2 regions of the Paenibacillus segetis genome follow, and region 2 is predicted to be linked to the other one. Evidence: predicted binding sites of a transcription regulator. Region 2 holds the regulator's gene; the other holds the start of a gene.
What was found. The regulator NrdR, encoded in region 2, represses ribonucleotide reductase genes. The targets are predictions, from matches to a motif close to AACACNATATATNGTGTT.

Region 1: nrdI (class Ib ribonucleoside-diphosphate reductase assembly flavoprotein NrdI) is a predicted target of NrdR. The motif match lies at 4,425-4,442, and genes of this name have one in related genera.

What each region holds. Positions count from the first base shown of each region.
Region 1 is NZ_BMFT01000001.1:1,765,418-1,772,418, forward strand. It holds gene IEW05_RS08095 (hypothetical protein) at 1-67, opposite strand, end outside; gene IEW05_RS08100 (DUF6509 family protein) at 263-565, shown strand; gene IEW05_RS08105 (hypothetical protein) at 578-1,102, shown strand; gene IEW05_RS08110 (VOC family protein) at 1,127-1,519, shown strand; gene IEW05_RS08115 (GNAT family N-acetyltransferase) at 1,593-1,991, shown strand; gene IEW05_RS08120 (stalk domain-containing protein) at 2,262-4,229, shown strand; gene nrdI (class Ib ribonucleoside-diphosphate reductase assembly flavoprotein NrdI) at 4,526-4,885, shown strand; gene nrdE (class 1b ribonucleoside-diphosphate reductase subunit alpha) at 4,872-6,956, shown strand.
Region 2 is NZ_BMFT01000001.1:1,004,183-1,011,183, forward strand. It holds gene polA (DNA polymerase I) at 65-2,731, shown strand; gene mutM (DNA-formamidopyrimidine glycosylase) at 2,762-3,622, shown strand; gene coaE (dephospho-CoA kinase) at 3,619-4,215, shown strand; gene IEW05_RS04350 (lytic transglycosylase domain-containing protein) at 4,212-4,775, shown strand; gene IEW05_RS04355 (alpha/beta-type small acid-soluble spore protein) at 4,876-5,094, opposite strand; gene nrdR (transcriptional regulator NrdR) at 5,226-5,696, shown strand; gene IEW05_RS04365 (phosphate ABC transporter substrate-binding protein) at 5,838-6,752, shown strand; gene pstC (phosphate ABC transporter permease subunit PstC) at 6,830-7,001, shown strand, end outside.

The sequences.
Region 1 (7,001 bases), 760 kb from region 2:
GCTCAGCCAGAGAGTCCCCGTCTTTATTTTCTTTATTGCGTAGTTGATCTTCAGATAGATGTTCCATTATAATTCCTCCTCATGATGTTTGCGAAGTTGATTGGTTCCTTATGTATAGTTCCCAATAGGTCAAAATACAAAACATTTTTATTAATAGACATAATAAATATTATGTTAACTAATTGGCAATTGAATTAATTGGGTTACTCCAAATGTGGTATAGTAAGTGATATTAAAGATATGATTTGGAGAGGATAAGCTTATGTTAAACATTAGTGCGTACAGCGTAGAGTTGATTAAGGACCCCTTTGGTATTCTGGAAGGTGAACGATATGAATTCATTCTCGATGTTGAAGTGCCGGAAGATGATGAGTTATTTTCCGATAATGGATTGTATCTAAAAGTTCTTTATGGTGTGTCTGCAAGCCGGACAGGAATGATTAAATATGAAATTTATGAGAGATCAACAGATAAATACTTAGAGTTTGACCTAGAAGAAGATGAAATTAAACAGGTGGAGAGTTTCTGTGTAGAGCATCTGGCGGAGATTTCTCCCAAATCATAGGAGGGGCTGATTATGCCAAAGAATCCGCAAGTCGTTCCCTTTGGTTATGAACCTCCGAAACAGGAGCGCAGAGGAACGCTGATCTTTTACGATGATTTTGAGCATACGACGAATGAGGAATTGGAATCTGCCCTGCAGTATGGTGAAAACCATTTCTTCACGAAATTTGTCCTCTATCCATTACATGAGGAAACCGTGAAAAGGTTAAGCAAGAAAACAGTTAGCGCGTTCTATAAAAGAGAAGACAGGCTTCACGAATGGAAGCGAGAGCAGGGACTGTCTATGGTTGTTGTTGAAGGATGGGACGGAAAAAGGAAGAAATATACACCGATTGAAGCTGCGTTAAGGCATATCATTGAAAAATATCCGGCTCCTCATTTCTTGTATCTGACACCAGAAACGGCCAATCTATTCGCCTCGTTTGCTTCTTTTGAGGAATGGATTGTGAAGATTAGACTGATTTTATCAGCTGAACCTGAGAGGTTACATCCAAAGCTTACGAAATTCCAGCATCGCTGGGGGTTGGATACGAAGTAATTAAGGTCGCATGGGAGAGGTATAATGATTCATCATCTAGAGATTAATGTGTCTAATCTGGGCAAAACAATTTCCTTCTGGGAATGGTTCTTGTTAGAGCTAGGCTATGAGCAGTTTCAGAAATGGGACTCTGGAATCAGCTGGAAGCATGGAGATACATATATTGTATTTGTTCAAGTCGAAGAACGATTTACGGATATTTCCTATCACCGTTGCAGGGTGGGGCTGAACCACTTAGCATTTCATGCTTCATCTAGGGCCCAAGTTGATGCGATTACAGCTAAATTGATAGAGATGGGAGTTTCTATTTTATATAGTGATCGTCATCCTTATGCTGGTGGTCATGAACATTACGCTGTATTCTTTGAGGATCCAGATAGAATTAAAGTAGAAATCGTAGCTCCGTCTGAAGATTAATTAGATTGCTTCTTCTCAACTCATCTATTTGTGTATATTATTGTAAAAAATAACTTACATAAGAGGTGTAAAAATGGCTATAGAATACAAAATTAATTCTCATCTTCATGCTAAGGATGTTTCTAATGTATTTAAAAGTTCTGGAATTAAACGTCCTGTGAATGACCTTGATCGTATTCAAAAAATGATTGATAATGCCGATATTTGCATTTCTGCTTGGGATGGAGAAAAGTTAGTTGGAGTTGCGAGAGCTATTACTGATTTCTCATATTGTTGTTATTTATCAGATCTGGCAGTTAGTCTGGAATATCAGAAGACAGGTATAGGAACTGAGCTTGTTGCACGATTGCGGAAGCACCTAGGAGAAGAAGTTTCTTTATTGTTACTATCAGCACCAACAGCTATGGATTATTATCCATGTATTGGATTTGAAAAAGCAGAGAACGCATTTCTAATACGACGTATAAAATAACGAACATGTATAAATCTGAGGTTGAAAGTTTTACTGAAAGGCACTTGGTAAATACCAAGTGCCTTTTTGTGTTAGTTAGAAAGAGGCAATATTTCAAATCGTTTTAACGCGGAAACAGTAAGTGGCTGATATTTAGTCGAGATTAATTAACATTATGAACTATTCTGAAAAAGAAAGTCGGTTTTTGTAGAACTAGTTAAAAAAAGAGGGATATTTAGGATATATCTAGAATATTCTTGAAAATGACTCAGGGATAAAGGGGAAATGCATATGAAGTTGAAAAGGGGTACAAGCTTATTGCTTAGCTTGGTTCTAGCATTAGGGTTGACTGCTAACATCAATCAGATAGCGGTGGCAGATTCAAACGGTCAAGCGGAATCAACTACTTCCATAAGGTATGTGATTGATCGAGATACTTACCTGCTGAGTGACGGTTCAGTATGGTCTTATGATGTAACGAATGGACCAACGCATGAGCAGTTTAATCTAACTGGAATTACGTCGGTGTACAACAGTTCATCTTATTATGGATGGACAGAGGATGGACAAGTTGTGGGATGGTCAAGGGCTGTAGGTCAGCTTGAGAAACTACCACAATATAAAGGGGTTGCTGTAGTTGTAGGTGATGTTCTATTCCTTAAGAAAGACGGAACGGTCTATCAGGGTGATAAACGGATAGAGAACATGACCGGAATTCAAAGTTTGCATGCGTACAAGAATAGTTTTGCAGCACTTTCTACTTCTGGAGAGGTATGGTATAACGCAGGATATCAAGGGAAATCACGAAAGGTTGGAACTGTACAGGGAGCTGACTCTTTAAAGATAAATTCCTCGTTTGCGGCAGTTCTACAGAACACGGGTAAGGTTATATTGTTGGATATGCAAACGGATGATCAACCCAGGGAAATTACGCAAAATGTCGCGTCTATGATATGGGACGGTGATACGCAAAGCCTCCTAATAGTTAAAAAGGATGGCACAGTATGGAGATATGATCGAGGAACGGATCGCGCTAGGACTTATAAAGCTAGTCAATTAAGCGGATTGAGTGATGTTGTGCAAATCGTATATTCCCCTACGGAGTTGTTCGTGCAGCAGAGCAATGGCTCATGGTTTGGATATAACCAGGGTACGCTTACTCCATTAACGATTCCAAGCATGACCAGTATTTCTTTGCAAGTCTCTCAATCAGATGCGGCTATAGGGGATCTAGTCAAATTAAACGTTGAAGAGTCTTATTCAAACGGGTATAAACTTACACGTCTACCGATGGCTGGTGAAGTCTTGGTTGATCAGCCTCAGGTTGCAGAGCTTCAAGGGACCGATACTTTAAAGGTTAAGGGAATCGGGAATGCGAAGATATCACTTCGAGTGGGAAGTTTTACTGCGGATGCCCAATTGAACGTGACCTCACAAGAGCATTTGACTGGAGCACTTCTGATTGATGGTAAGATGTATTTACCTATACAATCTGTATTCAAGATTTTGGGAGGAACGGTTAACGTTGCTAGCAACGGAATGTTTACGATCCAATTAGGAGAGAAGACTATCGTATTACAGAAGGACAGTGCTTCTGTGGTAATCAATGGTGAGTCGAAGTCCCTTCAAGGTAAAACTCAGCTAGTTAAAGGCGCTACTGTCATTCCTGCGACGCTACTTATCAACGAATTAGGTGTTGCAGTTACATGGAATACAGAACTTAAGCAGGCTGAATTGATGGTCGATGGATCAAAGGTGGTTATCGAATCGGCGGAGACTGCAAAAATTATCAAAGCAGCTGATCTCGGTAATTTGAGTCGGCTTATCGGCAAGTCATACTGGGTAAATTATGGCGGAGAGGTAGAACGCTTTAGTAAAGTCACGATTAGTGACATTTTAGTGGAGAAGGATAAAGTCGGTGTTAAGTCATATAGTGTTGTATTCCGAACTCCTAAAGGCAAGACATATACAGAGAATTATGGAGTTGGAGCTTTTAGAGTGACTGATCAGCTAACAAATCCAAATTGGTTCTTCACCTATGATCCCTATAAGAAATATAAATGGTCACAATCGGTTTGGAATAATATCAAAGCGGGAAAAGTTGATTACGGCATGACCCCAACTCAAGTTGAGCTTTCATGGGGAAATCCGAGAGCAAGATCTAAAGAAGGAAATGTGGAAGTATGGATCTATGGAGATAGCAAAAAAATTTATGATGTCATCACGTTTAAAAATGGAAAAGTAGTCGGTTATACGTAAAATATTTATTGAGTATAAGGCTCTTCTAAAAATAGAATAGGCTGTACATAAGGCGTTTGGTAGAAATATCATGCGCCTTTTTTTTTGCAAGTGAAGTAGGGGGCTATATTTCGCCAGATCCTTCTAAAAAGAGGAATTAACGATAGAGTTTGACCCGTTTCCTCTTTGTTTTGGGCAAATAGCTGTGATTGACAAAGCACTATATATTGCTATAGATTAATTAATGCACTACTACATATTGATGTGATTTTTATTATGAGATATAATCAAGAGCAGCGATAGAGGGAGAACGGAACATGCTAATTGCCTATGATTCAAAGACCGGAAACGTAAAGAGATTTATTAACAAATTGAATTTACCTGCACTACAAATAGATGATCACATGACGGTGGAGGAACCGTTTGTGCTCATTACTTATACGACTGGATTCGGTCAAGTACCTGATCGTGTAATGTCCTTTTTGGAACGAAATTACCAACATATGCTTGGTGTAGCTGCTAGTGGTAATCGCAACTGGGGTAACAAATTTGCTAGAAGTGCTGATATAATATCTGAACGCTATCATGTGCCCGTGATTAGTAAATTTGAGATGGCGGGAACAAAGCGTGATGCGCAATATTTTGAGAGTGAGGTGAGCCGAGTTGCGTCATATTGAACTGAACAATCTGCTGATGCAGCGTGACTCGTCTGGTTTTTTCCAATTGGAAAAGGATCAGGAGGCCGTTGAGGCGTTTATGGAAGAAGTAGGACGCAAGAGCATGACTTTTGCTGATATTCCTACGCAAATTCGTTATATGATTGACCATGATTACTATGAAAACTTATATGAGCGCTATTCAGAGACTGAGGTTGAGGAAATTTTTGCTCTTACTCGGAGTTATCATTTTCAATTCCAGTCCTACATGGCTGCTTCGAAGTTCTATACAGACTATGCACTGAAAAGTAATGATCGTTCTTTCTATCTGGAGCATTATTCCGATCGAGTGGCAGTAGTAGCGCTACATTTAGGAAGAGGACATATCGATATTGCTCGCACGCTTGCGGCTTCGATGATGGATCAACGACTTCAACCAGCGACGCCAACGTTCCTGAATGCTGGTAAAAGCCGTAGAGGTGAGATGGTATCTTGCTTCTTGCTAGAAATGGATGATTCACTTAATTCGATCAACTATATCATTGGGACCTGCTTACAGTTGTCCAAGATCGGTGGAGGTGTGGCGGTCAATCTCTCCAAACTACGTGGTCGTGGCGAGAGTATTAAAGGCGTTGAAGACGCAGCTAAAGGGATAATGCCGGTACTCAAACTCATGGAGGATGCCTTCTCCTATGCAGATCAGATGGGGCAACGTAAAGGTTCAGGAGCTGGATATTACAACATCTTTGGATGGGATTTGCTTGAATTTTTAGATAGTAAGAAAATCAATGCCGATGAGAAGACGCGACTGAAGACGTTATCCATCGGGCTAATTGTACCGGATCGGTTCTATAAACTGGCAGAGAACAACGAACCACTGCATGTATTTGCGCCTTATAGTGTGTATCGTGCATATGGCACTCATCTGGATGATATGGATCTTGATGAAATGTATGATGTTCTACTCGCTGACCCACGTGTTCGTAAAAAGGTTGTCATGAGTGCTCGTGACATGTTGACGAAGATCGCTACGGTTCAATTAGAGTCAGGTTACCCTTATATTATGAACAAGAGTAATGCAAATAAGGGACATGCGCTTAAAAATATCGGGCCAATCAAAATGTCGAATCTTTGCACGGAAATATTCCAACTCCAAGAAACTTCGGACATTAACGATTACGGTCAAGACAACATCATCCGTCGTGATATCTGCTGCAATCTAGCTTCCTTAAACATTGTAAATGTAATGGAGCATAAGAAAATTAAGGAATCCGTACATGAGGGAATGATCGCACTTACGGCAGTAAGCGATATGACGAATATCGCTAACGCACCTGGTGTGGCGAAAGCCAACCGTGAGATGCATTCCGTAGGGCTTGGAGCTATGAACTTACATGGCTACTTAGCGAAGAATAAAATTGCATTTGAGAGTGAAGAGGCTAAAGATTTTGCCCGTACCTTCTTCATGATGATGAACTATCATTCACTTGAGAAGAGTATGGAAATTGCCAAAGAGACTGGGGCTGTGTTTGCAGGTTTCGAGCAATCCGATTATGGTGATGGTTCGTATTTTAATCGTTATGAAGAACAGGATTACCGCCCGGTGACATCCAAAGTGCAGGAATTGTTCGAGGGGATCGACATCCCAGGGCCAGCACAATGGACGGAACTTAAGAAGCATGTAGGGAAGCATGGTTTGTATCACGCTTATCGCCTTGCGATTGCACCGACTCAAAGTATTTCCTATGTACAGAATGCGACATCCAGCGTGATGCCGATTGTAGAACAAATTGAGACGCGTACCTATGCGAATTCAACGACGTTTTACCCTATGCCTTATATGAATCGGGATAATTTCTTTTATTATAAATCTGCTTATCAAATGAATCAGTTCAAGGTGCTCGATTTGATCGCTGAGATTCAACAACATATTGATCAGGGTGTATCTACGGTTCTTCACGTAAATAGTGATGTGACTACCCGTGAACTGGCTCGTTATTATATCTACGCTGCACGTAAAGGGCTGAAGTCCTTGTACTACACGCGTACCAACCGCCTGACAGTTGAAGAGTGCGTTAGTTGCTCAGTGTAATGAACAAGAAGTGATGGTTTATTGGAACAGCTAGGCAAGTGAGGG
Region 2 (7,001 bases):
TTTTATTAAAGGGAGGCTTGTGTTAGAATATAGGGAGGAGTATAGCTGAAGGAGTAGGTGCTGTATGGAAAAATTGATTCTTATTGATGGTAACAGTATTATTTACCGGGCATTCTTCGCTATGCCACCGCTAACAAATTCTAAAGGATTGCATACGAACGCGGTGTATGGATTCACGAACATGCTGCTACGTTTGATTCAAGAAGAGAAGCCAAGTCATATTCTTGTGGCGTTTGATGCGGGGAAAGAAACGTTTCGTCACGAAGGATATAAGGATTATAAAGGTGGTCGTGAGAAGACCCCCCATGAGTTATCGGAACAGTTCCCATTGATGCGAGAATTGCTCGAAAGCTTTGGGATTGCCTGGTTTGAGTTGTCCGGTTATGAGGCGGATGACATTATTGGTACGATCAGTAAAAAAGGAGAAGAGTCTGGTCGTCAAGTACTTATTGTTACAGGCGATAAGGATATGCTCCAAGTCGTTTCGGATAATGTAAAAGTAGCGTTGACCCGTAAGGGGATTAGTGAAGTAGAACCCTATGGACCGAAGGAGATTGAAGAAAGATACGGTCTTCGTCCAGAACAGATCATTGATCTGAAAGGATTGATGGGTGACACTTCGGATAATATTCCAGGTGTTCCAGGTATCGGAGAGAAAACGGCATTGAAGTTGTTGCATCAGTATGGATCGGTTGAAGAAGTATTGGCTCATACGGATGAAATGAAGGGCAAGATGAAAGAAAATTTAGTGAATCATGCGGAGGATGCGCGCATGAGTAAGAAGTTAGCTACCATTTTCTATGAAGTTCCCGTTGAGCGCTCATGGGAAGATATGGCCTTTGCAGGCGTGCAGGAGGATAAGGCTGCTCCAATGCTACATAGACTAGAGTTTAAGTCGCTACTCGAACGGCTAGACTTTACGGTTGGCACGGCAGGGGAGGCAACCTCTGACAGTAATGTTCAATCTTTGACAGAAGTAGATGTAACTATTGTAGATACGGCTACATTACCGGAACTTAAAGAACTTCTCCCACAAATCGAAATGATGTATGTGGAGTCTTATGGTGATAATCCTCATCACGCGATTGCAATGGGGATGACTTTATCGACCCCTGAACGTCACTTCTTTGTCCCTTTTGATTTTCTGAAGAGCAAGGAGGCAGAAGTTATAGTCGCCTGGCTAGGGGACGCTTCTGTGCCAAAACGAGGATATGATCTACACCGAGCGGATTTAGTACTGCATTGGTTAGGTATTACTTTGGCGGGCGAGGAGCATGATGTTCAACTGGCTGCTTATCTGCTTGACCCTACGGATAATAATCAAACCACTAGTGGATTGGCTGCTAAATATAAGTTGCCTATTATAGCATCTGATGAAGAGGTATATGGCAAAGGTGCTAAATTCAAAGTACCAGATCAGGAGATATTGAGTAAGCATCTGGCTAGGAAAGCTCAGTTGTTGTTACAGATCATGGAGTTACAACGAAATGAGCTTGAGAAGAATGAAATGAATAGATTGTTTTATGAGTTGGAAATGCCCTTGTCTCGTATTTTGGCAGACATGGAGAAGCAAGGTGTGGCCGTAAATCGGGATGATTTGATCCAGTTAGGCAAAGAATTTGAGTCACAAATTGCTAAATTGATGAAACAAATTTACGAGATTGCTGGTTTGGAGTTTAATTTAAATTCACCTAAACAATTAGGTGAGGTTTTGTTTGATAAGTTAGGTATGCCTGTGATGAAGAAGACCAAGACTGGTTATTCAACAGATGCCGAAGTTTTGGAGAAATTAGCTCCATACCATGAGATCGTTCAATATATTCTTGACTATCGTCAACTTGCTAAGTTGCAATCGACTTATGTAGAAGGATTGCTAAAGGAGATCTCGCCAATTACTGGGAAGGTGCATACGTATTACCGCCAGACCATTGCGGCTACAGGTAGACTTAGCAGTCAGTTCCCGAACTTGCAGAACATTCCGATTCGGATGGAAGAGGGCCGCAAGATTCGCAAGGTATTTGTTCCATCGGAGGAAGGTTGGTTCATACTCGCTGCCGACTATTCCCAGATCGAACTTCGTGTATTGGCTCATATTTCTGAAGATGAAGGGTTACAAGAGGCTTTCCTTCATGATCTGGATATTCATACAAAAACAGCGATGGATGTATTCGGTGTATCGGCTGATCAAGTAGATTCAAACATGCGCCGTTCCGCAAAAGCGGTTAACTTCGGGATTGTATATGGGATTAGTGATTATGGATTATCTCAGAACCTGAACATTACGCGTAAAGAAGCTGCTCAGTTCATTGAGAAGTATTTCCAAGCATTCGGGGGAGTTCGTCGCTATATGGACGATATTGTACTCGAAGCAAAGCGGGATGGTTATGTAAAAACACTCTTAGAACGTCGGCGTTATTTGCCGGAGATTAATGCTTCCAATTTCAATATTCGTTCGTTCGCCGAACGTACAGCCATGAATACGCCAATTCAAGGAACGGCGGCAGATATCATCAAGTTGGCGATGGTGTTGATGGATGAAGCACTTAAGAAGCAAGGATTAAAAAGCCGAATGTTATTGCAAGTACACGATGAGTTGGTATTTGAGGTTCCACCGGAAGAAATGGATATCATGAGTAAGCTTGTGCCAGAAATTATGGGTCAAGCCCTTCCGTTATCTGTTCCGCTCAAGGCTGAAGTTAGCAGTGGCTTAAATTGGTACGAAGCAAAGTAACTCTTATATTAACTGAATGAGGTGAGCAATATGCCGGAATTGCCTGAAGTAGAGACGGTTAGAAGAACATTGACCGAATTAATCGTTGGGAAAACCATTCAATCCGTGACCGTGTCGCTCCCAAGAATTATTCAGCGACCTGACGACATTAAGCGGTTTGAAATAGAATTAATCGGTCATCGAATTCTCGAGATCGGTCGGCGGGGTAAATTTTTGCGAATCATCATGGACGGTCTTGTTCTGGTATCCCATTTACGGATGGAAGGAAGATATGGTTTATATGACAAAAGCGATCCTGTTGAGAAGCATACTCATGTCATTTTCCATTTCACCGATGGTTCAGAGTTAAGATACAAAGATGTACGGCAATTTGGAACGATGCACTTGTTCCGAACTGGTGAGGAATTTACGATGAATCCATTAGCCAAACTGGGATTAGAGCCACTTGATAGTTCATTCACTGCAGAGGCTTTTCGTGAAGTGATTTCGGGGCGGTCGACCAAGATCAAACCGGCATTACTTAATCAGGAATATGTGGTCGGGCTGGGGAATATTTATGTGGATGAAGCGTTATTTAGAGCGGGAATACATCCTGAGTATCCTGCAAAAGAACTGAGCGCGGCTAAGCTTGACGAATTATATGAAGCGATTAAATCGACGCTGCAAGAAGCCGTGGACGCTGGAGGCTCTTCAATTAAATCATTTGTGAATGGTCAAGGGGAAATGGGGATGTTCCAGCATTCTTTCCAAATTTATGGACGAAAGGGTGAACCCTGTGTTTCTTGCGGACATGCTGTGGAGAAGACCGTCGTGGGGGGACGTGGCACCCACTATTGTCCGAACTGCCAAAGACCATTCACTTCTGATCAAAGTAATGAGGTGAAGGGATGAATATCGGTTTGACTGGTGGAATCGCATCGGGTAAGAGCACCGTTTCTCAAGAACTGGTGAAGCGAGGTGCAGTGTTAATCGATGCCGATGTAATTGCCAGGGAAATCATGGAGCCAGGTCACCCGGTACTTGGGACTGTGGTTGATACTTTTGGTCCCTCCATTCTGTTTCCAGATGGTACGCTGAACCGAAAAAGATTAGGAAGCATTATATTCTCAAATCCAGAGGAACGTAAAGCTCTTGAAGATATTACACACCCTGCGATTCGAGTGGAAATGCGTAGACGTATGGTAGAATATGAAGCTGAAGATCCTAAACGTCTGGTTGTTGCGGATATTCCTTTGCTATATGAATCCAGGCTCGAGGACTTATACGATGAGATCATGGTCGTTTATGTACCCAGAGAAATCCAACTAGAGCGGCTAATGCAAAGAGATGGCCTTAACCGCAAAGACGCGGAGGATAGGCTAAATGCGCAAATGGATATTGAAGCAAAGAGGGAGAGGGCGGATATATTGATTGACAATAGCCTCGGGCTGGACGAGACGTTAAGTCAGATCGATAACTTTATGCGGGACAAAGGTTTGTTATGAGGTGGCTTCGAAAAAAAAGGGTGCTGTTACTTTTATTCATCGGCTTTACAGGTATTTTATTTCTTAACTCGAGTTGGCTTTCGTTATTCTACCCGATTCAATATAAGGATGAAATTCGTTATCATGCGGAGAACAATGATCTTGATCCAAGGTTGGTTGCTGCAATTATACGGGTTGAGACCAATTTTAAAACGGGGGCTGTGTCTAAGAAAGGCGCGCTTGGTGTTATGCAAATTATGCCGGATACAGCTAAATGGGTCATTGAAAAAGCAAAGTATACGGATGTGGAACTTGAAAGGGTTAAAGAAGAACCAGCAACGAACATCGAGATTGGAACCTGGTATCTGAAATACTTGTTCGACCAGTTTGATGGGAATGAAATTGCGATGATCGCTGCATACAACGCGGGTCCAACTAATGTTAAGAATTGGATCAAGAGTGGGAGATGGGATGGAACACTCGAAGCATCAAAGGATATTCCGTTTGGGGAAACAAGACATTACGTTCAGCGAGTATCCCATTATTTTAAACAGTACTCCAAAATTTACGACGAATTCTAAGTTCAACGAAAAAAACTTCCCCTAAAGGGCAGGTTAGGGTATATATATTAAAGAAAGCACTGGAGGCGTGAGCCTACCAATGCTTTCTCTGATCGATTGGTTATTTAAATTGACCTGCAAGTGATTGTTCTGCCAGGGTCACTAAGCGTTTTGTGATGTAACCACCGATCGAACCGTTTTCGTATGAAGTCAGGTTACCAGCGTATCCATCTTTCGGGAAAGAAATGCCAAGTTCTTGAGCAACTTCGTATTTCATTTGTTCAAGTGCCCCGGAAGCTTGTTTAACCACCAGGTTATTCGAAGAGTTGTTTTGGCTCATGTTGTTCACCTCCTTGTGGTTGGTAACAGTATTATGTACAGGGATGACAAACTTCATTACGCATTTTATAAGTTATTTTTTGGAATTATTACAAAGAGATAAGAGATATTAGAGAAGGGAGGGCGGATGACTTGAAATGCCCCTATTGCGACTATTTAGGAACGAAAGTGCTGGATTCAAGACCAGCAAATGAGAATCGTTCGATTCGGCGCAGGCGTGAATGTGAGAAGTGTAGTCGTCGGTTCACTACCTTTGAAATGGTGGAGGAAATGCCTCTCATCGTAATTAAGAAGGATGGTAGCCGTGAGGAATTCAGCCGCGAGAAAATGTTGCGTGGTTTAATTCGAGCTTGTGAGAAACGGCCAGTATCTGTTGAGCAACTTGAATCGATTGTCTCCGAAGCGGAACGTTCGCTGCGGCATTCAGCTAATGCTGAGGTTGAGAGCAGGGAAATCGGTGAATTAGTTATGGAACAACTTTATCCGGTTGATGAGGTCGCATTTGTGCGTTTTGCTTCCGTATATCGTCGTTTTAAAGATATTAATATGTTTATGAAAGAGCTCAAAAATCTATTGTCCAAAAATACAGGATCCGACAAATAAAATAGGACAAGCCCTATCAAATACATCTGCGAAATCCGCAGATGTATTTTTTTACACTGCGTTAACAAAACTAATACAGAGAGTTTATATTCCGTTTATATAATTGGTATTGTACAAACAAATAAGGGGGATACCTAAGAAATGAAAAAGAGTTTGATGTTGGTTTTGACACTGATCCTTACTTTCACATTGGCCGCATGCGGTCAAAACAACACTGCAAAGAATAATACTTCAGGATCGAATGGAGGAAATTCTACAGGTTCCGAGTTGTCCGGGTCGATTCTAGCTGTCGGTTCTTCTGCACTTCAACCACTGGTTGATCAAGCTTCTCAAAAGTTCATGGATTTAAATCCGAAGGTGTCTATCCAAGTGCAAGGTGGAGGCAGTGGAACTGGGCTGACTCAAGTCTCTGGAGGGCAAGCTGACATTGGTAACTCTGACGTATTCGCTGAGGAAAAGCTAGAAGCGGCTGAAGCGGGTGAATTAGTTGACCATCAGGTAGCAGTTGTTGCTATGGCTACAGTTATTAATCCAGATGTGAATGTTGATAACTTGACAAAAGATCAACTAGTCCAAATTTTTACCGGTAAGGTAACGAACTGGAGTGAAGTTGGTGGTAATGATCAAGCGATCCAAATCATCAATAGACCATCCAGCTCCGGTACTCGGGCAACATTTGAGAAATATGCGCTTGGAACAAAGACAGAAGATCTTAAAGGTGCAATTCAAGAAGATTCTTCCGGTACGGTTAAGAAGCTAGTTAGTGAAACACCTGGAGCTATCGGATATCTTGCTCTTTCCTATCTAGATGATTCAGTTAAAGAAGTGAAGTACGAAGGTGTAGAAGCAACTGTTGATAATGTAGCCAATGGAACTTATCCTGTGTGGGCATATGAACATATGTACACAAAAGGCGAGGCAAGTGAAGTAGTAAAAGCATTCCTTGATTTCATTGCATCTGATGAAGTTCAAAATGCTGATGTGGTTGAATTGGGATATATCCCAGCAAGCCAAATGCAAGTTAAACGCGATGTGGATGGAAACATCACTAAATAATAATGCATAACATCATATAGTAAGGAGAGAGGCGGAACCTTCTGCCTCTTTCTGTGCTGTGTAAAGGGAGAGGTTTCATGGCTCAGTCCGGCGGAAAGAAAAAGGTACAACCGCATATTATAGAGGAATGGACCGGTAAAATATATACTTCGTTATGTATCACTTTTCTGATTGTAACGATTTTCTCAATGGTTTTTTTTGTAGCATCTAAAGGATTAAGCTCATTCTTTGTAAATGGGATCAGCTTTG